3 regions of the Pseudomonas sp. BIGb0558 genome follow, and region 1 is predicted to be linked to each of the others. Evidence: riboswitches for the same ligand, from Rfam matches in the RefSeq annotation. Region 1 holds a riboswitch; each other region holds the start of a gene.
What was found. Region 1 has a riboswitch for cobalamin ahead of M2400_RS13595 (CbtB-domain containing protein). Riboswitches for the same ligand answer to the same signal wherever they lie in the genome.
Positions count from the first base shown of each region.

Region 2: another riboswitch for cobalamin. It lies ahead of cobO (cob(I)yrinic acid a,c-diamide adenosyltransferase); the one in region 1 lies ahead of M2400_RS13595 (CbtB-domain containing protein).
Region 3: another riboswitch for cobalamin. It lies ahead of M2400_RS14290 (CbtB domain-containing protein); the one in region 1 lies ahead of M2400_RS13595 (CbtB-domain containing protein).

Region 1 is NZ_JANUEW010000009.1:15,544-20,525, forward strand. It holds gene M2400_RS13585 (helix-turn-helix domain-containing protein) at 1-461, opposite strand, end outside; gene fabF (beta-ketoacyl-ACP synthase II) at 574-1,842, shown strand; cobalamin riboswitch at 1,879-2,097, shown strand; gene M2400_RS13595 (CbtB-domain containing protein) at 2,193-2,381, shown strand; gene M2400_RS13600 (CbtA family protein) at 2,393-3,091, shown strand; gene M2400_RS13605 (cobalamin biosynthesis protein) at 3,088-3,480, shown strand; gene cobM (precorrin-4 C(11)-methyltransferase) at 3,563-4,309, shown strand; gene nfuA (Fe-S biogenesis protein NfuA) at 4,516-4,982, opposite strand, start outside.
Region 2 is NZ_JANUEW010000003.1:71,802-80,201, forward strand. It holds gene M2400_RS06400 (sorbosone dehydrogenase family protein) at 1-1,293, opposite strand, end outside; cobalamin riboswitch at 1,393-1,630, shown strand; gene cobO (cob(I)yrinic acid a,c-diamide adenosyltransferase) at 1,710-2,321, shown strand; gene M2400_RS06410 (cobyrinate a,c-diamide synthase) at 2,318-3,709, shown strand; gene bluB (5,6-dimethylbenzimidazole synthase) at 3,706-4,356, shown strand; gene cbiB (adenosylcobinamide-phosphate synthase CbiB) at 4,353-5,261, shown strand; gene cobD (threonine-phosphate decarboxylase CobD) at 5,254-6,243, shown strand; gene M2400_RS06430 (cobyric acid synthase) at 6,240-7,691, shown strand.
Region 3 is NZ_JANUEW010000009.1:189,178-197,577, reverse strand. It holds gene M2400_RS14320 (hypothetical protein) at 1-524, shown strand, start outside; partial or broken gene M2400_RS14325 (N-acetylmuramidase family protein) at 1-16, shown strand, start outside; gene M2400_RS14315 (DUF6388 family protein) at 1,105-1,434, opposite strand; gene M2400_RS14310 (PTS sugar transporter subunit IIC/EAL domain-containing protein) at 1,657-3,750, shown strand; gene M2400_RS14305 (LysR family transcriptional regulator) at 3,728-4,594, opposite strand; gene M2400_RS14300 (DUF4865 family protein) at 4,687-5,241, shown strand; gene M2400_RS14295 (CbtA family protein) at 5,282-6,010, opposite strand; gene M2400_RS14290 (CbtB domain-containing protein) at 6,026-6,238, opposite strand; cobalamin riboswitch at 6,270-6,400, opposite strand; gene M2400_RS14285 (histidine phosphatase family protein) at 6,437-7,000, shown strand; gene cobF (precorrin-6A synthase (deacetylating)) at 7,059-7,814, shown strand; gene M2400_RS14275 (alpha/beta hydrolase) at 7,827-8,400, shown strand, end outside.

The sequences.
Region 1 (4,982 bases):
TCCAGCATGCCCTCGCTCGCTGCCGGCCCGGCTTGCACGCTGCATTGCTCGACGGGCACGCGCGCGCCGCTGCCGGCTTCCACCACGGCCACTTCCACTGGGCGCCGGGTTTCCCGGTCGACCAACTGCAGGCTTTCACCTTCGGTAGCGAAGTGGCGGTTGCCCCAGCCGATAAACGCCATGATCACCACGCGGAAATCCTCGCCCACCGGCGTCGGCACGTACTCGAAACGCGGCGGCCGCTCGCTGTATTGCCGGCGCGCAAGCAACCCCGCGTCCACCAGGCTGTTGAGCCGGCGCGTGAGCATGTTGGGGGCGATCTCCAGGCTCTGGGAAAACTCGTCAAAACGCCGCAAGCCTTGCAGCGCATCGCGCATGATCAGGATGCTCCACCACTCGCCTACCCTTTCCACTCCACGGGCTACCGGGCATTCGGCATTCACCAGCGACTTACGTTGCATTGCAGTTCCTCTGTGGGGCGGCCCCGAAAATTTAAGCTGTTCGATGTTACTTTCATAATGATAGTTTCGTCGCAGCATTGCTACCAAACTGAAATTGCGGAGCTAAGCGATCATGAATAAGCGAATTGTTGTGACCGGCATGGGTGCAGTGACCCCGCTGGCAACCGGCGTGGAACAGACCTGGAAACGCTTGCTGGCCGGCGAGTCCGGCATCCGCCGGCTGCCCGAGGAATTGGTCGGGGACCTGGCAATCAGCATTGGCGGCCAGGTGTTGGGCCGTGATCAGGACCCACACGCCGGTTTCGACCCCGACAGCGTGATCTCCGCCAAAGAGCAACGCAAGATGGATCGGTTCATCGTGTTTGCCCTCGCCGCTGCGCAGGAAGCCTTGGCGCAAGCCGGCTGGGCACCGCAAACCCCGGCGCAGCAAGAACGCACCGCGACCATTATCGCCTCCGGCGTGGGTGGCTTCCCCGCGATTGCCGAGGCAGTGCGCACCGCGGACAGTAAAGGGCCGCGCCGCCTGTCGCCATTCACGATTCCGTCATTCCTCGGCAACATGGCCGCCGGGCATGTGTCGATCCAGCATCATCTGAAAGGCCCGCTGGGCTCCCCGGTCACCGCCTGCGCCGCCGGCGTGCAAGCGATTGGTGATGCCGCACGGATGATCCGCGCCGGCGAAATCGACATCGCCGTATGTGGCGGCGCCGAAGCCTGCATCCACCGGGTCAGCCTCGGCGGTTTTGCCGCCGCGCGTGCGCTGTCCAGCGATTACAACGACACGCCGGCACTCGCTTCGCGCCCGTTTGATCAAGGCCGCGATGGGTTTGTAATGGGCGAAGGCGCCGGCTTATTGGTGATCGAGGAACTGGAGCATGCGCTGGCCCGGGGCGCGACGCCGATTGCGGAGCTGGTGGGTTATGGCACGAGCGCCGACGCTTATCACATGACTTCAGGTCCCGAGGATGGCTCCGGCGCACGGCGGGCGATGGAATTGGCGATTGCCCAGGCCGGGATCACACCGGCACAGATCCAGCACCTGAACGCCCATGCCACCTCCACGCCGGTGGGCGATAACGGCGAGCTGGCGGCGATCAATACGCTGTTCGGAGCAGACTCGACTGTCGCTATCAGTGCCACCAAATCGGCGACCGGCCACCTGCTGGGCGCGGCGGGCGGGATTGAGGCGATCTTCACCGTGCTTGCCTTGCGCGACCAGATTGCCCCGGCCACCCTCAACCTGGACAACCCCGACCCCGCCGCTGCCGGGCTGAACCTGATTCGCGGCACAGCCCGGCAGTTGCCGATTGAATACGCGATTTCCAATGGTTTCGGGTTTGGCGGCGTGAATGCCAGCGTGCTGTTCAAGCGCTGGAGTTAAACCGGCGATTTGACGCCCATCGCCCGGCCATGCTCTCCTACACATCTTGTTTCGGGTGCCCTTCACAGGGTGAAACGGGAAACCGGTGAGTCATATGCTTTTATTCAAGGGCATGACGAGTCCGGTGCTGCCCCCGCAACGGTAAGCGAGCGAAGTGTCAGATCCACTGTGTCGTTATGGCATGGGAAGGCGATGCTTTCAGGCGATACATGCCCCTCGCAAGCCCGGAGACCGGCCCGAAAAAATCAGATAACAAACCCGCGGTGGGCGGGCGCTGTTCAAAACCCTGCGTGCCTGGCTCGCGGGGTTTTCATGCGCTCGTGCACCCTGAAACCCAGAAGGGACGCGCCATGTCGATCATCAGCAGCACCGCCTCTACCGCCAGCACCACCGCCACCCTGAGCCAACGCCTGACCGCCGCCATCGGCGCGTCGATCCTCGGCGCGTGCCTGGTGTATTTCGCCGGGTTCTCGCATATCGAAGCGGTGCACAACGCCGCCCACGATACCCGCCACAGCGCCGCGTTCCCGTGCCACTGAGACCTGCCGACATGATCAAGCGTATTGCGCAAACCGCAGGTTTCACCGGTCTTCTGGCCGCCTTGTTGCTGACCCTGCTGCAAAGCTTCTGGGTCGCTCCGCTGATTTTGCAGGCGGAAACCTTCGAAAACGCCCCGGCCGCCACCGAAGTGCATGAGCATGCCGGCGCCGCAGCCCACACCCACGACGCCGAAGCCTGGGAGCCGGAAGACGGCTGGCAGCGTGTGCTGTCCACCACTGGCGGCAACCTGGTGGTTGCAGTGGGCTTTGCCCTGATGCTTGCCGGCCTGTACACCCTGCGTGCGCCGACCCGTACGGCGCAAGGCCTGCTGTGGGGCCTGGCCGGTTACGCCACGTTCGTGCTGGCGCCGACCCTGGGTTTGCCGCCTGAATTGCCGGGCACTGCCGCTGCTGACCTGGCACAACGACAAATCTGGTGGATCGGCACCGCAGCCTCTACCGCCGCCGGTATCGCGCTGATCGTGTTCGGCCGCAATTGGCTGCTGAAAGTGCTGGGCGCGGCGATCCTGGCGGTGCCCCACGTGATTGGCGCACCACAGCCGGAAGTCCACTCGATGCTGGCGCCAGAGGCGCTGGAAGCTCAGTTCAAGATCGCCTCGCAACTGACCAACGTGGCCTTCTGGCTGGCGCTGGGCTTGATCAGTGCCTGGTTGTTCCGCCGTAACCGTGATGGCCAGTATTCGGCATGATCCTGGCGGTTGGCCTGGGTTGCCAGCGGGGTTGTCCTGTCGACGCCCTGCTTGAGCTGTTCAATGCCGCCCTCACCGAGGGTGGCATTGAGCGCCAACGCATCAGCGCATTGGCCAGTATCGATCGCAAGCAGGATGAGCCGGGGTTGCTCGCACTGTCCCAGGCTCTGAAGCTGCCTTTGACGTTTTTTAATACGGCTCAACTGCTGCCTTATGAAGATCGATTGAGCCATAAGTCAGACACCGTTTTTGCCCACACCGGCTGCTATGGCATCGCTGAAAGTGCCGCGTTGGCCCTCGCGGAACACCTGTCACAGCGCCCCGCCACCCTATTGATCACGCGCAAAAAAACCGCCCAGGCCACCTTTGCATTGGCTTGCGCCGGCTGAATTCCCGATAATCATCAGCTTCGATCATGAGCAACTTTCATCTGAAGGCCTGCTCGCGTGCTTTTTTCACAGGAATGTATCCATGACTGTCTTTTTCATCGGCGCAGGCCCAGGCGACCCGGAACTGATTACCGTCAAGGGCCAGCGGCTGATTCGCAGTTGCCCGGTGATTATCTATGCCGGCTCGCTGGTACCGGCGGCGGTGCTTGAGGGGCATCAGGCAGAATTGCTAGTCAACAGCGCTGAATTGCATCTGGAACAGATCATCGAGCTGATCAAGACCGCCCACGGGAAAGGCCAGGACGTGGCGCGCGTGCATTCCGGGGACCCGAGTTTGTATGGAGCGATTGGCGAGCAGATTCGCCTGTTGCGGGAGCTGGGGATTCCTTTCCAGATCATTCCCGGCGTCACCGCCGTAGCGGCCTGTGCGGCGTTGCTGGAGGCTGAACTGACCCTGCCGGACATCGCTCAAAGCGTGATCCTGACGCGTTATGCCGACAAGACGGCGATGCCCGAGGGCGAGGCGTTCAGCAGCCTGGCGCAACATGGCACGACCATGGCGATTCACCTGGGGGTGAATCATCTGGAGAAGATCGTGGCCGAGTTGTTGCCTCACTATGGCGCGGACTGCCCGATTGCCGTGGTGCATCGGGCGACCTGGCCGGATCAGGATTGGGCGGTGGGTACTCTGGCGGACATTGCCGGGAAGGTGGCGGCCAAGGGCTTTCGGCGTACCGCGCTGATTTTGGTGGGCCGGGTGTTGGCGAGTGACAGTTTCAGCGAATCCTCACTGTATCGAGCGGGCCACGCCCACCTCTACCGCCCCTGAAGAAACACAGTAAAAATGTGGGAGCTGGCTTGCCTGCGATAGCAGTGTGTCAGCCAAAGCATCCGACATTGACCCACCGCTATCGCAGGCAAGCCAGCTCCCACACTTAATGTAAATTGTCATTATTTACGTGCAAACCACTGAATAACAAGCATAAAAAAACGGCGCTCACGGGGCGCCGTTTTTTTATATCCGCAGCGAACGCCTTAGTAGTAGGCGTTTTCTTTCTGCGTATGGTCAGTCACATCACGCACACCCTTGAGCTCCGGAACACGCTCCAGCAAGGTGCGCTCGATGCCTTCACGCAAGGTCACGTCCGCCTGGCCGCAGCCCTGGCAACCGCCACCGAACTTCAACACGGCAATCCCGTCATCCACTACATCGATCAGGCTGACCTGGCCGCCGTGGCTGGCCAGCCCCGGGTTGATTTCGGTTTGCAGGTAATAGTTGATGCGCTCGTTTACCGGGCTGTCGGCGTTGACGTTCGGCACCTTGGCGTTGGGCGCCTTGATGGTCAACTGGCCGCCCATACGGTCGGTGGCGTAGTCGACCACGGCGTCGTCGAGGAAGGCTTCGCTGAAGTTGTCGATATAAGCGGTGAAGCTTTTGAGCCCCAGGGCGGTATCTTCAGGTTTCTCTTCGCCAGGCTTGCAGTAGGCAATGCAAGTCTCGG
Region 2 (8,400 bases), on a different contig from region 1:
CCACACCTTGTTCCCCACATCATCCGCCACCAGCAAATCCCCCTGCTTGTCGATCACCACGCCGACCGGGCGGCCCATGGCTTTCTCATCGCTGTCGAGGAACCCGGTCAGCACATCCACCGGCTGGCCTTTTGGCTTGCCTGCCTCAAACGGTACGAAGATCACCTTGTAGCCACTGTGGGGCTTGCGGTTCCACGAGCCATGCTGGCCGATAAACGCGCCGTTGCTGAACTGCGCTGGCAACTTGCTGCCGTCGGCAAAGGTCAGCCCGAGGGACGCCGTGTGCGGCCCTACCGCATAGTCCGGTGCAATGGCCTTGGCCACCAGATCCAGGTTCTGCGGTGTCACCCGCACATCCACGTGCTGTCCGTAGTAGCTGAATGGCCAGCCATAGAAAGCTCCGTCCTTGACCGAGGTGATGTAGTCCGGCACCAGATCACTGCCGATCTCATCGCGCTCGTTGACGGCCGCCCACAGCTTGCCGCTTTGCGGTTCCCAAGCCATGCCATTGGGGTTGCGCAGCCCGGAGGCGAAGATGCGATGCTCGCCGGTGGCGCGGTCCACTTCCCAGATCGCGGCCCGGCCTTGCTCGGCTTCCAGGCCGTTTTCCCCGACGTTGCTGTTGGAGCCCACGCTCACGTACAACTTGCTGCCATCCTTGCTGGCCACCACGTTTTTGGTCCAGTGATGGTTAATGCTGCCGCCCGGCAAGTCGGTCACGGTGGTGCCGGCTTCCTTGATCGAGGTTTCGCCCGGCTGATAAGGGAAACGCAGCAGCTTGTCCGAATCGGCGACATACAAGTCGTTGCCCACCAGCGTCATGCCGAAGGGCGAATTCAGGTTCTCCAGGAACACCGTGCGGGTCTCGGCGACGCCATCGTGATCAGCGTCCCGCAGCAGGGTGATGCGATTCGGGCTGGGCACGCCAGCGCCGGCACGGCCCATGACTTTTTCCATCACCCAACCACGAATGCCCTTCGAGTCGTCCGGCTTGGGCGGCGCGTTGGTTTCCGCCACCAGCACGTCGCCATTGGGCAGCACATACAGCCAGCGCGGGTGATCCAGGCCTTCGGCAAACGCTGCCACCTGGGTGCCCGCCGCCGGGGTCGGCTTGGTGCCTTCCGGCCAGCCGATCGCCGGTGCGATATTCACCGTGGGAATCAGGGTTTTATTCGGTTCCGGCAGCTTGGGCGACGGTCCGGTGCCGTCGGACACTTGCAGGGTAGAGCTTTCACCACAGGCGGCGAGGGTGCCGGCGAGCATGATCAGTAGGGCAAGTCGGGTCTTGTGCATGGTTTTCTCCTTGATACCTGTAGGGGTAGAGGTGCAGGGCGGTCCGATGGTTCACGCGCGTGTCCGGCTTTAATTGACGCTCCACCCCCAACCCACTAACCTTCGCGGCTTGTTTCAGGTGCTCTGTGGCGTACGCGTCGACTGAGTGAAACAGGGAAGCCGGTGAGTGAGCGTACTTTTCTACAGTGCAGCCACGATCCCGGCGCTGCCCCCGCAACGGTAAATGAGTCAAGACGGTGCCTTAAGCCACTGTATCGCCCGCGATATGGGAAGGCGCACCCTCGGCATTGCATGTCACTCATGAGCCCGGAGACCGGCCTGATCCATCCAACAGCATCACGGTGGGCGATGCTTGGCTGTCTATCTGTACCTTTTTCCTGCCCGCCGTTTTTGTCCAGCCCCAACGGAGAGCTGCCATGACTGAATCCCCCGATCGTGACGAACGCCACCTGGCGCGCATGCTGCGCAAAAAAGCCGTGATTGACGAGCGCATTGCCAATTCACCGAACGAGTGCGGGTTGCTGCTGGTGCTCACCGGCAATGGCAAAGGCAAGAGCAGCTCAGCCTTTGGCATGCTGGCCCGGGCCATGGGCCACGGTATGCAGTGCGGCGTGGTGCAGTTCATCAAGGGCCGCAACAGCACCGGCGAAGAACTGTTCTTCCGCCGTTTCCCCGAGCAGGTGCGGTTCCACGTGATGGGCGAAGGGTTTACCTGGGAAACCCAGGACCGTGCCCGCGACATCGTGGCTGCCGAAGCCGCCTGGGCGGTCTCCCGTAAAATGCTGCAAAACCCGGCCATCGGCCTGGTGGTGCTGGATGAGCTGAACATCGCCCTCAAGCACGGCTACCTCGACCTGGACCAGGTGCTCAGCGACCTGCAGGCCCGCCCGGCCATGCAACACGTGCTGGTGACCGGCCGGGGTGCCAAACCCGAATTGATTGAAATGGCCGACACCGTGACGGAAATGGGCATGCTCAAGCACGCCTTCCAGGCCGGTATCAAGGCACAGAAAGGCATCGAACTTTGAATCAGCCCCGTCACTGTCCTGCAGTCCTGATCGCCGCACCGGCATCCGGCCAGGGCAAAACCACCGTCACCGCCGCGCTCGCCCGTTTGCACCGCAACCTGGGGCGCAAGGTGCGGGTGTTCAAATGCGGTCCGGACTTTCTCGACCCGATGATCCACGAGCGCGCCAGTGGTGCGCCGGTCTATCAATTGGACATGTGGATGGTGGGCGAGCAGGAAAGTCGCCGGTTGCTGTGGGAAGCGGCGGGGGAAGCCGACCTGATCCTGATCGAAGGCGTGATGGGCCTGTTCGACGGCACCCCGTCCAGCGCCGACCTGGCGCGCCATTTTGGCGTGCCGGTACTGGCCGTGATCGACGGTACCGCCATGGCCCAGACTTTCGGCGCCCTGGCGCTGGGCCTGGCGCGCTACCAGCCGGACCTGCCGTTTGCCGGCGTGCTGGCCAACCGCGTCGGCACCCTGCGCCACGCGCAATTACTTGAAGGCAGCCTCACCGAAGGCCTGCGCTGGTATGGCGCACTGTCCCGGGAAACCGGCATCGAGTTGCCCAGTCGGCACCTTGGCCTGGTGCAAGCCAGCGAACTGAATGACCTCGACCTGCGCCTTGACGCAGCCGCCCAGGCCCTGGGCAACAGCTGCGAGGTAGCGCTGCCACCGCCGGTGGAGTTCGCCGCGCCCGAGGTGATCGAGGCCCAGCCGTTGTTGGCCGGCGTGCGCATTGCCGTGGCCCGCGACGAAGCCTTTGCCTTTACCTATGGCGCCAGCCTCGACCTGCTGCGGGCGATGGGTGCCGAGTTGCGATTCTTCTCGCCGATTCGCGACAGCGCGTTGCCTGAAGCTGACAGCCTCTACCTGCCCGGCGGCTACCCGGAACTGCATCACCAGGCGCTGTCGGAAAATACCGCGATGCTGGACGCCATCCGCGCCCACCACGCTGCCGGCAAGCCACTGCTGGCCGAATGCGGCGGTATGCTCTATCTGCTGGACTCGCTCACCGATGTCGACGGTACCCGTGCTGAACTGGTCGGCCTGCTCCAGGGGGATGCCGTGATGCAAAAGCGTCTGGCGGCATTGGCGCTGCAAAACGTCGAACTGCCTGAAGGCCTGTTGCGCGGCCACACGTACCATCACTCGCTGACCACTACCGAGTGGCAGCCGATTGCCCGGGGCCTGAGCCCGAATGGCGGGCGCGGCGCCGAGGCGGTTTACCGTCAGGGCCGGATGACGGCGTCCTACGTGCACTTTTATTTCCCGTCCAACCCGGTGGCGGTGGCTGCCTTGTTTGCGCCGGACCCTCAGGCCGCCATCGCAGGCAAGCCAGCTCCCACACTTGACCGAGTTGAAACGCAATCCACTGTGGGAGCGGGCTTGCCCGCGATGAGGCCATGACTGACAACGCCTTTCCCCAGGCCGACCGCGAAGCCGTCTACCGCGCCATCGCCGAACGCCGCGACATGCGCCATTTCAGCGGCGGGAGCGTCGCGCCTGAATTACTCCATCGCCTGCTGCAAGCCGCGCACCAGGCGCCGAGCGTCGGCTTGATGCAGCCCTGGCGGTTTATCCGCATCAGCGACCGCACTTTGCGCGGGCAGATCCAGCAACTGGTGGAAGAAGAACGCGTACGCACCGCTGAAGCCCTCGGCGAGCGCTCCGACCAGTTCATGAAGCTCAAGGTCGAAGGCATCAACGACTGCGCCGAAGTGCTGGTGGCTGCCCTGATGGACGACCGCGAACGGCATATCTTCGGGCGACGCACCTTGCCGGAAATGGACATGGCGTCGTTGTCCTGTGCGATCCAGAATCTATGGCTGGCGGCCCGCGTCGAAGGCCTGGGCATGGGCTGGGTCTCGCTGTTCGAGCCCCAGGCCCTGGCCGAACTGCTGGGCCTGCCGCCCGGCGCCAAGCCGTTGGCCGTGTTGTGCCTGGGCCCGGTGACCGAGTTCTACCCGGCACCGATGTTGCAGCTCGAAGGCTGGACCGAACCACGGCCACTGAGTGACATGTTGTATGAGAATGTTTGGGGAGTGAGTCAATGAGTGTGGCCTTGCTGAGTGTCGCTGCGGTGGCGCTGGATGCGCTGCTGGGCGAGCCCAGGCGCTGGCATCCGCTGGTGGCGTTCGGCAATTTTGCCGGGCGCATCGAGCAGCGTTTCAACTCCGGCGGTCGTGGCTGGCGCAGCCATGGTGTCACCGCGTGGGTGATCGCGGTGGTGCCGCTGACCCTGCTGGCCACGGCCCTGTCGTGGGCGCCTTACATCGGCTGGGTACTGGAAATCCTCGCGCTGTATTGCGCCCTCGGCATGCGCAGCCTCGGCGAGCACGTGCTGCCGGTGGCGCAAGCCCTGCGCAGCGACGACCTGGACGAGGCGCGCAAGCGTGTCAGCTACCTGGTCAGCCGCCAGACCAGCGAACTCGACCGCACCGAAGTCGCCCGCGCGGCCACCGAATCGGTGCTGGAGAACGGCAGCGATGCGGTATTTGCCGCCTTGTTCTGGTTTGTGGTCGCAGGCGTGCCGGGCGTGGTGCTCTATCGTCTGAGCAACACCCTGGATGCCATGTGGGGCTATCGCAATGAGCGCTTTGAACGTTTCGGCTGGGCCGCGGCAAAGATCGACGACGTGCTCAACTATATTCCGGCACGCTTGGTGGCGTTGACCTACGCGCTGCTGGGCAAAACCCGCCTGGCCCTCACATGCTGGCGCACCCAGGGCCCGACCTGGGACAGCCCTAACGCTGGTCCGGTGATGGCGGCCGGTGCCGGCGCCCTGGGTGTGGAGCTGGGCGGCGCGGCGATTTATCACGGCGAACTGCACCAGCGCCCGCAACTGGGCGAAGGCCCGCCAGCGGACGCAGACTCAATCGAGCGTGGCTGGCAACTGGTGCAGCGCGGCGTGTGGCTATGGTTGTTGATCCTGTGCGTGGGGGCTGAGTTTTATGCTTGAGCACGGTGGCCGCTTGCGCAAGGCGGCGATGCAGTACGGCATTCCAGAAACCGAATGGCTGGACCTGTCCAGCGGCCTGGCGCCGTGGCCGTTTCCGATCCCGGAAATCCCGCTGCGGGCCTGGGCGCGCCTGCCGGAAACCGATGACGGCCTGGAACAGGCCGCCTGCGAATATTACGGAGCCACCCATGTGCTGCCTGTGGCCGGGTCCCAAGCAGCGATCCAACTGCTACCGCGCCTGCGCCGGGCGGGCAAGGTCGGTGTGCTGTCGCCTTGCTACGCCGAACACGCAGAAGCCTGGCGTCGCGCCGGCTATATCGTGCGCGAAGTGCTGGAGCAGGAAGTCGACTTCTTCCTCGACAGCCTCGACGTGCTGGTGGTGGTTAACCCCAACAACCCCACCGGCCTGAGCCTTGCGCCCCAACGCTTGCTGGACTGGCATGCACGCCTGGCCCAGCGCGGTGGCTGGCTGGTGGTGGATGAAGCCTTCATGGACATCACTCCGCAGTTGAGTCTGGCGAGCCAGGCTCATCAAGTCGGGCTGATCGTGCTGCGCTCGTTTGGCAAATTTTTCGGTCTGGCCGGGGTACGGCTGGGGTTTGTATTGGCCGAGCGCAAGCTGCTCAAACTGCTCGCCGAACAGGTGGGACCGTGGGCCGTCAGCGGGCCGACGCGGGTGCTGGGGCAAGTGTGCCTGCGCGATACCGCCGGCCATGCGCAACAGCGGCTGCGTTGCGAATCGGCCAGCCAGCGTCTGTTTGATGTGCTCGAACGCCACGACTTGCGGCCTCAGGGCGGCTGCGCGCTGTTCCAGTGGATGATCACCGACCGGGCTGAGCTGTTGCATGAATTCATGGCCCAGCGCGGGATTCTGCTGCGCCTGTTTGTCGACAACAGCAGCTTGCGGTTTGGCCTGCCGGACACCGAGGCCGACTGGCTGCGGCTGGAACAGGCGCTCAGCGCCTACAAGGACGCCTCATGAGTACCTTGATGGTGCAAGGCACCACATCCGACGCGGGCAAAAGCACGCTGGTGACCGCACTTTGCCGCTGGCTGGTGCGCCAGGGCATCCCCGTGGTGCCCTTCAAACCCCAGAACATGGCCCTCAACAGCGCCGTGACCGCCGAAGGTGGCGAGATCGGCCGCGCCCAGGCGGTGCAGGCCCAGGCGGCGAACCTGGCGCCCCACACCGACATGAACCCGGTGCTGCTCAAGCCCAACAGCGACACGGGCTCCCAGGTGATTATCCATGGGCGTGCCGTGACCACCATGAATGCCGTGGCCTACCACGACTACAAAGCCATCGCGATGCAGGCAGTGCTGGCCTCCCATGCGCGGTTGAGTGCGGCGTATCCGGTGGTGATGGTCGAGGGCGCGGGTTCGCCGGCCGAGATCAACCTGCGGGCGAATGACATTGCCAACATGGGCTTTGCCGAAGCGGTGGACTGCCCGGTGCTGCTGATTGCCGACATCAATCGTGGCGGGGTATTTGCGCATCTGGTGGGCACGCTGGAATTGTTGTCGCCGACCGAACAGGCGCGGGTCAAAGGCTTCATCATCAATCGGTTTCGCGGGGATATTGCGCTGTTGCAGCCAGGGCTGGATTGGCTGGAAGCGCGTACCGGCAAGCCGGTGGTGGGGGTGTTGCCGTATGTGATGGATTTGCACCTGGAGGCGGAGGACGGTATCGACCAGCGTCAGATCGACAAGGCGGCGCAGGTGCTCAAGGTGGTGGTGCCGGTGTTGCCACGCATCAGTAATCACACGGATTTTGATCCGCTGCGGTTGCATCCGCAGGTGGATTTGCAGTTTGTCGGGCCGGGGCAGGCGATTCCTGCGGCGGACCTGATTATTTTGCCGGGCTCGAAAAGTGTGCGCAGTGATTTGGCGTATTTGCGGGCCAATGGGTGGGATACGGCTTTGGCGCGGCACCTGCGTTATGGCGGGAAGGTGTTGGGGATTTGTGGTGGGTTGCAGATGCTCGGGGAGCAGGTGCATGACCCGCTTGGGTTGGAAGGGCCCTGCGGTTCCAGTTTGGGTTTGGGGTTGTTGGCGTTCAGTACGACTCTGGAAGAAGAGAAGCAATTGCGCAATGTGCGGGGGCGGTTGTTGCTGGAGGATGCCGAGGTGAGTGGGTATGAGATCCACGCGGGCGTAACCAGTGGCGCTGGTTTATTGCGGGCTGCGGTGCAGTTGGACGATGGGCGCAGTGATGGGGCGCAGAGTGAGGATGGGCAGATCTTTGGCACTTACCTGCATGGGGTGTTTGAGACGCCGGCTGCGTGTAGTGCGTTGTTGCGGTGGGCTGGGTTGGAGGATGTGCAAGAGGTGGATTATCACGGGTTGCGGGAGAGGGATATCGAGCGGTTGGCGGACCTGGTAGAGCAGCATTTGGATACTGGGTTGCTGCTTGATTTGTGTGGGGTTTGATTTTTTTGGACTGTGTACATATCCATTCCTGCGGTAACGGCGGCTTAGGGTTCCGCTCTTACAACGGGTCACTTTTGGCAAACGCCCGGAATGCCGGCCCAGCCAAAAGTAACCAAAAGGTCTTTGCCCCACCACTCGGTGCCTCGCTTAGGCTCGGCATGCCGGAACGAAGGCCATCGTGGTTGACGGGGCCCGCAGATCAAGATCAAAAGCAAGAGCACGGCGGCCTGAAAGCCGACCTGAGTGGTAGAAGCAAAGGCAAAAGCCAAGGCAAGCGCAGAGCTGCTTTTCTGTAGGAGCTGGCTTGCCGGCGATGCGGACAACTCGGTCTTTCAGATACACCGAGGCGATGCCATCGCTGGCAAGCCAGCTCCTACAGTGGACCGTGTTCGCTTTAGATTTTGATTTGGCTTTTGCTTCACCACACTCAAGCCGGGCGGTAGGCCGCTGTGCTGTTGATCTGCTTTTGATCTTGATCTTAGGCGCCCCGTTAAACCACGCTGGCCGAACGCAGGTAGTACGGAGCGGGTAAACCGGCAGGACGCCGGTTTAGCCGCGACGGGGCAGGGACGCCCCGTCGCGGCGGCCCGCTTCGTGCTGCCTGCGTTCGGGCACACCGAGCCTGAGCGAGGTGCCGAGTGGTGGGGCAAGAGCGTTTTGCTTACTTTTGCGCTTTTCAAAAGTGAGCCGCTGTAAGAGCGGAACCAAT
Region 3 (8,400 bases), 180 kb from region 1:
AATCAAGGGCAACTGATTTTTTCGTTAAGAGTACAGCTTTGTTTTTAGCGATATTTTGGTCTGGCCAAGTCTTGGCCGTGCAGGAGAAAATTTGTGATAATGAGCGAGCGATATTTCAGTGTGAGGTGCGCGGAGGTAAAAATTTGGCCTTATGTCCAAATTATGTTGATGGGGAATTGACTGGAATTCAATATCGCTTCGGTCGAGAGGAAAATAAGGAACTTGTTTTTCCGCTTTCTGGATTTGACTTTAAAAAATTTAGGTCAAATCACTTTGTTCGCTATCAAGTTGACTATAAGCGGGTTAAGTTTCTAAATGGCTCTTATTTATATAGTATCTATAGCAATTATGATGGTGCGAATATTGGAGAGGTATCGCGGGATGCAGGAATAATAATTTCTAACTCGTCTGAAGCGCCGGAGATACAGATATCATGTGCGCATATATATATAGATAATCTTAAAGAGTTGATTCCCTACATAGCGTGTGATGCTAATGATGCACTGGGATGCATGCCGAAGTGATGGATGCGGTTAGATAATTGTACCTGGTATTGCGCTAAAAGTACTGGGATCCCCCGTTATTGGTGGGGAGCAACTGGTGTATCACGACCACTTGGCCAGCTTATTGCCCGTGACCATAATAAAAAATCGCTGATAGCGTTGAACGAGGCGAGTTTCAGAACAGGTTATTGATGTTGTTGCTCGTATGAGATTGGCTTTCTCGAAGTCACCTCAGGGCTATACCAATCCTGCGGGAGATTTCTTTCAATCAAAGCTCGGAAAAACTCTGATTCTTGATCATGCATGTGAATGCACCAGGTAATGTGTCACGTAGCCTCCAGAAGGCAGTTGACCTACTGCGAAGTAGTCACTCTGGATTGAATTCCAATCCGCACGAGTGGGGTGAGAATCGCCTGCAGTACGAAGAAGAGTTGATAGCGATTTATGGACCATCTCGCAGGGGTCGTGGATATGTTCCTATAGTTGTACCTAAAGCATTCTAAAAAACGCTGGAGTCCCCGACCTTTGCCATTAATCAAGAGGCAAGGCCTGGTCATTGATGAATTACATGCGATACCCGCCGGGGCCTGGGCCGCTGGTTCTAACCCGGCAAGTCATGCAATTGGCAATACTCCGCCCAACTCAGGCCTGCCATCTGCGCCACTTCCTTGTGCACCTCCAGCCGCTGGGCCTCGAACTCGGCAGGGGAATGCGCCGTCAATTTCAGCGTCAGTTCCCAGGCGAAGAGCCCTTGCTGCTCGGCTTCGGCCTCAAACGCTTCATGCAGCCGCTCGGCACGATACTGCTCGAGTGTTTCCCCTTTGGCCTGGGCCGCCAGGGGGTTCAACGTATTCAGTTCCGCGGCCAGGGCCGGGTGCTCGTTCAGGAATCTGTCCAGGGCTAGCTGGTGGTTTTCGCCGGGTTGGGACAAAGGTTTACTCCACGGTCATTTACGACAACAAGTGCGTCAAAGGATGGGCCAACCCGTGCCAATCGACAAGCAGCAGCGCCACGGGGGGATTCTGAATAATTGCGCCAGTGGCAGCAAAAGCCTTTCGCTCGCGGTATCAGGCCGTGTAGCGTTAACCCGGCGATAAAGGCTACGGCCGGGTGTTATTTTGCGACCCTGGCATCAGGGACCGAGGGACAGGTGATGGCGCAAACGCTGTTCAAGCTTTTCTTCACCCAGCGGCTGGCGGCTTTGGCCAGCACCGAGTCGTTGCGGGCCATACGCGAGGGGCTGTTGTGGATCCTGCCGTGCCTGTTGGTGTCGGCGGGTTTCCTGATCTTGTCCGAATGCGCCCGCGTGCTGGGTTTCGACCCGCAGGTGGTGGCCTTCCTGGCCGGGTTGCACAATAAGATCAGCTCGGTGATCCCGTTGCTGGTGGCCGCTTCCATCGGTTACATGCTCGCGATTCAATACCGCCTGCCGCAGTTGCCGGTAGCGTTTCTGTGCCTGGCCCATGTGGTGATTGCGACGTATGTGCTGCGGGATTTCCCCCGCGCCTCGGCGACCTTCGTGCTGTTTATCGCGATTGCCTCGCCGCTGCTCAACGTGCCGGTTATCGCCTGGCTGCACCGGCGCCGCTGGACCCGGTTGGTCAATGAAGACCTGGTGGGACACAACCTCAAGGGCACCATCAATATGGTGGTACCGGGGGCGATCACCGCGCTCGGGCTGGTGCTTGTGCTGTCGTTGCTGCTGCAGATTCCTCAGGTGGCGCAGCTTCAGGGCCCACAGGTGCTCGATGCGCTGCAGTCGCCCTATGGCACCGGCCTGTTTGTGACCCTGATGAATTCGCTGCTGTGGTTTTTCGGCATCCATGGTGTCTACGCCATGCAGCCGTTGTTTGATGTGCTGGACCAGGCCGTTGTGCTCAACAACGCGGCGCTGGCGGCAGGCGAACCGATCAAATATGTGTTGAACGGCGGCTTGCTGGGCAGCTTTGCGTTTATCGGTGGCTCCGGCGGTGCGTTGAGCCTGCTGCTGGCGATCCTGGTGTTTTCCAGGAGCCAGTCCATGCGATTGGTGGCGATAGCCAGCCTGCCGCTGTCCTTGTTCAATGTCAGTGAAGTGCTGTTGTTTGGCCTGCCGATTATCCTCAACCCACGCCTGTTCATTCCCTTTCTGCTGGTGCCGGCGCTCAACGCGATGCTGGCACTCACGGTGGTGCAGTTGGGCTGGGTGTCGCCCGCAGTGGTCAGCGTGCCGTTCACCGCGCCGGTGTTGCTCAACGCTTACCTGAGTACCCACGGTGACCTGGCGGCGGTGTTGCTGCAGGTGGTGTTGCTGGGGGTTGGCACGCTGATTTATGCGCCCTATGTGCGGGCGATTCATCGCCAGGCTACGGAAGGCGGTACGGTGTATTTGAAGTCGCTGGACATGACCTTTCGCGGCCTGGAAGAAAAAGGGCGCTTGCTGGAACTGGACCCGGTGATGGCCTCCCACAAGGCCCAGGCGCGCCAGGCCAGCGAGTTGAGCCACATCCAGCAGATCTGCGACTATGAGTTCTACCTCGAATTCCAGCCGCAGATTTCGACCCGGACCGGGCTCTGCACCGGTTGCGAAGCCTTGATGCGCGCCCGGGATGCCGAGGGCACGGTGCATTCGCCGTGGGAGTTCCTGCAATGGTTGGCTCATGCCCGGCTGATGCCCGACGTGGATGTGTGGGTCGCGTCCCAGGCGGTGCGCCAGTATCAGAAATGGCAGAAGGTCGGCTTTGGGTTGCCGATGACCATTAATATCTCCAGTGCCACGCTCACCACCCCGGCGTACGGTGACCGGCTGGTGGAGATCCTGGCCCAGGCCCATGGCCAGGTGTCGGTGGAGATCACCGAGGATGCCTTGATCGGAGATATCCAGGGCACGCGGCAAATGATCGAGAAGCTGCAGGCGATTGGCGCCAAGGTCTACATCGACGACTTTGGCACCGGGTTTTCGGCGCTGAGTTATCTGCACCAGTTCCCGGTGGATTTCATCAAGATCGATCGCAGTTTCGTGGTGGCCCAGCATGATCCGAAGGGCGCCCAGGTGTTGACCGGGATGCTGCGGTTTTGTGAGGCGTTGAACCTCGGAGTAGTGGTCGAAGGCGTGGAAACTGCCGAGCAGCTGGCGTTTCTGCAATCGGGCTCGGAGTTGATCATCCAGGGCTGGTATTTCAGCAAGGCGTTGCCAGGAGATGAACTGGAGCGGTTTGTGCGCGGGCGCTATAACCAGATGCAGCCTAGCGCTCCAGAACCCCTCTGAAGGTTGCACTCAAGGCCCGCAACGTCTCGCGAGAGCGGCCATCACTGATTCGGCTATGCAGCACGATTTCACTGACGGGCAACGCCGGTAATCCGTACTGTTCACTCACGTCTACCGCACCTGCGGGTGCCACTCGCCGGGCCAATGCGGCCACGCCCAGGCCGGCACTCACTGCCGCACCCACGGCCATGACGCCGCCGCCGACAAACACTTCGGTCCAGTCAATCCGCGCCTCATCCAGCGCCCGCACTGCCAGGTGCCGTACGCCGCAGGGCGAGGCCATGGTCGCCATGCGCAGGGGCGTGCCGGGCGTGTGCTGCCAGGTCGGTGCGGCGAACCAGCCAAAGCGCTCCACCACCAACACTTCACCGTCCTGGCGGTCGCCTTCGTTGCGCACGATCACGGCGTCCAGTTCGTCGCGGTCGAACGCGGCGACCAGGTCCCGGGACGAGGCAATCCGCACCTCCAGGATCACCAGCGGGTCATACGCCGCCAGGCGGCTGAGCCACAGCGGCAGGTCGGGCCCGGCCACGTGGTCGCTGATGCCGATCACCAGCCGTCGCGGTGCGCCGTTGCCCATGTCACCCAATGCCCGTTCGTGAGCGTTGAGCAGCGCACGGGCGGCAACGATGAACTGCTCGCCCTGGGGCGACAGCCGTACATGCCGTGGTGTGCGCACCAGAAGGCGGTAACCGAGGCGCTCTTCCAGGCGCTTGAGCTTGAGGCTGATGGCCGCCTGTGAAGTATCCAGGGCCTGGGCCGCGCGGGTGAAGCTGGCGAAATCAGCCACCAGGACAAAGGCATGCACGGTGTCGATATCCAGCGGTTTGAGTGCGTCGGTCATTTCAGTTCCTTATCACACTTATATCGGGTGATATCTTGCTGAAATCATGGCCGCTGCGCAAGCTGGTCACTCATCTGAACAGGAGCGCCATGATGTTTGCCAAACAGTATTCACACCGCTTGCCAGCCGATTACGACATGGGTGTCATCCGCGAGCGGGCCGCCCGCCTGGGGCCGTTGTGGGATCACACCGAGGGTTTGCTGTTCAAGGCGTTTATTGCCCAGGAGCGAGGGCAGGCGCCGGGCGTGGGCAACCTGTATTCGTCGGTTTATCTCTGGTCGGACCCGTTGCAGGCTGCGGACTTTTTACTCGGCGAGCGCTTTCAGAAGGTCCTCGACAGTTTTGGCCAGCCGCACATTGAGTCCTGGTTGCCGCTGGATGTGCAGCGAGGCCCGGCGCAAACCGCCTTGAGCCTGTATCGGGAGGAGTGGGCGCTGGCGCCGGGAGCGGATCGTGGGCAGGTCCTGGCCGCAGAAAAGGCGCGCAACCAGCAGATTGCGGACAGCAGCGATAACTTCGCGGTGTTTCTGGCGCTGGATGTACAGGCGTGGAAGCTGGTGCGGATTACCTTGTCGGGCAAGGCGCTGGATGTGAATCACCCGGGCAGCGGCTACGAGGTGTTTTACCTGGCGCGACCAGGCGTGTGATTGCCGGTCGCCGCCGATCCGTCGGCGGCGACCTCTGCCATCAGGAGTTGAGGCGCGCCTGAGGCTGGCTCAGCTTGCGCTCAGCCACGGCGCCGAACACCAGGCCCAGGGTGGTCCACAGCACCAGTTGAATGCCCAGGGAGGCTACGCGGAATTTCCACAGCAACACGGCCGAGAATTGCTCCGGCACTTCGTTGATGGTCGGGAACAGGCTGCCGGCCACCGAGACGATCACGATGTACAACGCCACACCCAGAATCGCGCCGGTCCATATGCCCCGACTGGCAATCAGCTTGCGCGCAGCGTTGATCGCAATCACCGCAGCCGCCACCGACACCAGCAGCATCAGGAAGAACAGCTTGGTGCGTTGCGCGATGGTCGCCGGGTCACCCACCGATGGCGGGTTGGCCGGATACTTGAGCCCCGGTACCACGATGATCGTCACAAACGCCGCCAAGGCCAGCAGCGCCGCCAGGCCACGGGGCCCAACCTTGCCGATGCGGCCCAGGGAGTAGGCGAACACCAGAGCGAAAATGCCGCCCAGGGACACGCTGTACACCGCCACACCGGTGAACAGGCCGAAGGTACTTTGTACTTCGCGGCTCACCAGTTCTTCTTCCGGCGCGTCGCCGTGCATCTGTGCCATCTGATCTTCGAAGGCGATGGCCTTGTCGATCTGCGGTTCGCCAAAGGTCTTGGCGAAACCGAAGGCCAGGATGCCCGCGAGCAAGCCCACCAGCATCCCGCGAACGAGTAAATGCCCTGTCATGTCGTCACGCTCCAATCAATGGCAGGGGAAACCCAGCAGGTGACGACCGTCATGCACAAACTCATGCACGTACATGCCTTTGAACACGGCGGTTGCGCCTTGCTCGGCGCCAACGAAGTAAATCGCCAGCAACAGCAGCAGGCCTCCGAAAATCGCCCAGGGCAGGATTTCGCCCAGGGGAATGGACGGGATTGAAACGTCGGAATCAGTTGCAGCGGTATAAGCCATGAGAACCTCCAGGGATGACGCGTCCCGAAATGGATAGCGAGTTGGCTGAAACAGGGTCTGGCTTACGGCTATCAGGCCGAATACAGTGGCGCGACCGCGCCGGCATTGAACCGGCTTCCTGTTGCAGAATAGTTGAAACATATTGAAACAACTTCGCGAGTCTACGCTGACTGCACCTTAAAACCAGAGCGATTTGTCATGCAGGCCACCCGTTTGACCCTTGTTTCCCATGCCAGCACCCGTGCCCAGAAGCGTGCACGCTTTGCGCTGGATGAGCCGGTGGAGATGGACTGGCAGCAGGCTGCGTTGTCCCAGGCGCAGCGCTTCAAGCGCGCGCCCCTTGTGGTGTGTGGCCCGGAGGCACGAACCCGGCAGACGGCAGCGCTGTTTGCCGCCGACGCTTCGGTTGAAACAGCCCTGCGCGATTGTGATTTCGGCCACTGGCAAGGGCTGGCCATTGATGAGATCCAGCAGGCCGAACCGCAGGCACTGCAGGCCTGGCTGACCGACAGCACCTCGGCGCCCCACGGCGGTGAGTCGGTGGTGCAGTTGTGTGAACGGGTAGGGCAGTGGTTGCAGTCCCTCGAGCAAACACCCGGGCATGTACTGGCCGTGACCCACCCGTTCGTCATCCGCGCGGCGCTGTTGCACGTCATGCAATGCCCGCCCGCACTGTTCAACCTGATCGACGTGGAGCCGCTGTCATCCACCGAACTGCGCTTCAACGGCCGTTGGCGACTGCGCCTGGAAACTCACGCCTGACGCCCCGAACATGGCAAAATCCGCTCCCCGCACCGAGCACACCCATGAAGACTTACCCATGAAACGCATCCTGATCATCGGCATTGGCGCCGGCAACCCCGACTACATCACGATGCAGGCGGTCAAGGCGCTCAACCGCACCGACGTGTTTTTCCTGATGGACAAGGGCCAGAGCAAGGACAAGCTGATCGACCTGCGCCGGGAAATCTGCGAGACCTACATCAGCGATCACGCCTACCGCTTTGTCGAGGCCGATTGCCCCGAGCGGGTGCGCGGTGACATCGACTACACCACCGCCGTCAAGGACCTGAACCGCGACAAGCAGCAGACCTTCGAGCGGATGATCAACGAAGAAATGGCTGACGGCGAAGTCGGTGCGTTCCTGGCCTGGGGCGACCCGGCGCTGTACGACAGCACTATTCGGATCCTGCAGGCGATTCTCGCCAGTGGCCGCTGCACGTTCGAGTTTGAGGTGATCCCGGGGATTACCAGCGTCCAGGCCCTGGCGGCCCAGCACAAGGTGCCGTTGAACCGCATCGGGCGCTCCATCGAAATCACCACCGGGCGCCGGTTGGCGGCGGGGCAGGCGAGTGATGCCGATACCCTGGTTGTCATGCTTGATGCCGAAGATTCCTACCGCACCGTGGCCGATCAAGACCTGGATATCTACTGGGGCGCCTACCTGGGCACGCCGGATGAAATCCTGATCAGCGGCAAAGTCGCCGAGGTGGCCGAAGAGATCGAACGGGTGCGCAAGGCGGCGCGCCAGGCCAATGGCTGGATCATGGACACTTATCTGTTACGCAAACCCTAGAGGTTGATGCCCATGCTCAAACTGATCGCCCTGACGCTGGCGCTGTTTGCCAGTGCTGCCCATGCCGAAGCCGAATTGCATACGGACTTGCCGCTGCCGTATCTGGAACAGACCCAGAGCGATGCGCGCAACGAACCACTGGTGATCTTCCTGCATGGTTATGGCAGTGACGAGGCGGACTTGTTCGGGCTCAAGGACCGCTTGCCGTCGACCTGGACCTACCTGTCTGCGCGGGCACCGATGCCGGTGGAAGGCGGCGGTTATCGCTGGTTTCGCAAGAAGCCGGGAGACGGCGACTTTGATGGCGAGACCGCCGATCTGCAGAGCAGCGCCAAGCTGATCGAAGACTTCGTCGCCCAGGCCACCACCAAGTACCACACCCAACCTGAGCGGGTGTTCCTGGTGGGGTTCAGCCAGGGTGCAATCATGTCCTATGAGGTGGGATTACGGCACCCCGAAACCCTGCGCGGGATTGCGGCATTGAGTGGCAGCGTGCTGCCGGTGCTCAAGGCTGAGCTCAAGCCGGATGCGCGACTGGGCAAGCTGGCGATTTTCATCGGCCACGGGACGTTGGACCAGGCGCTGC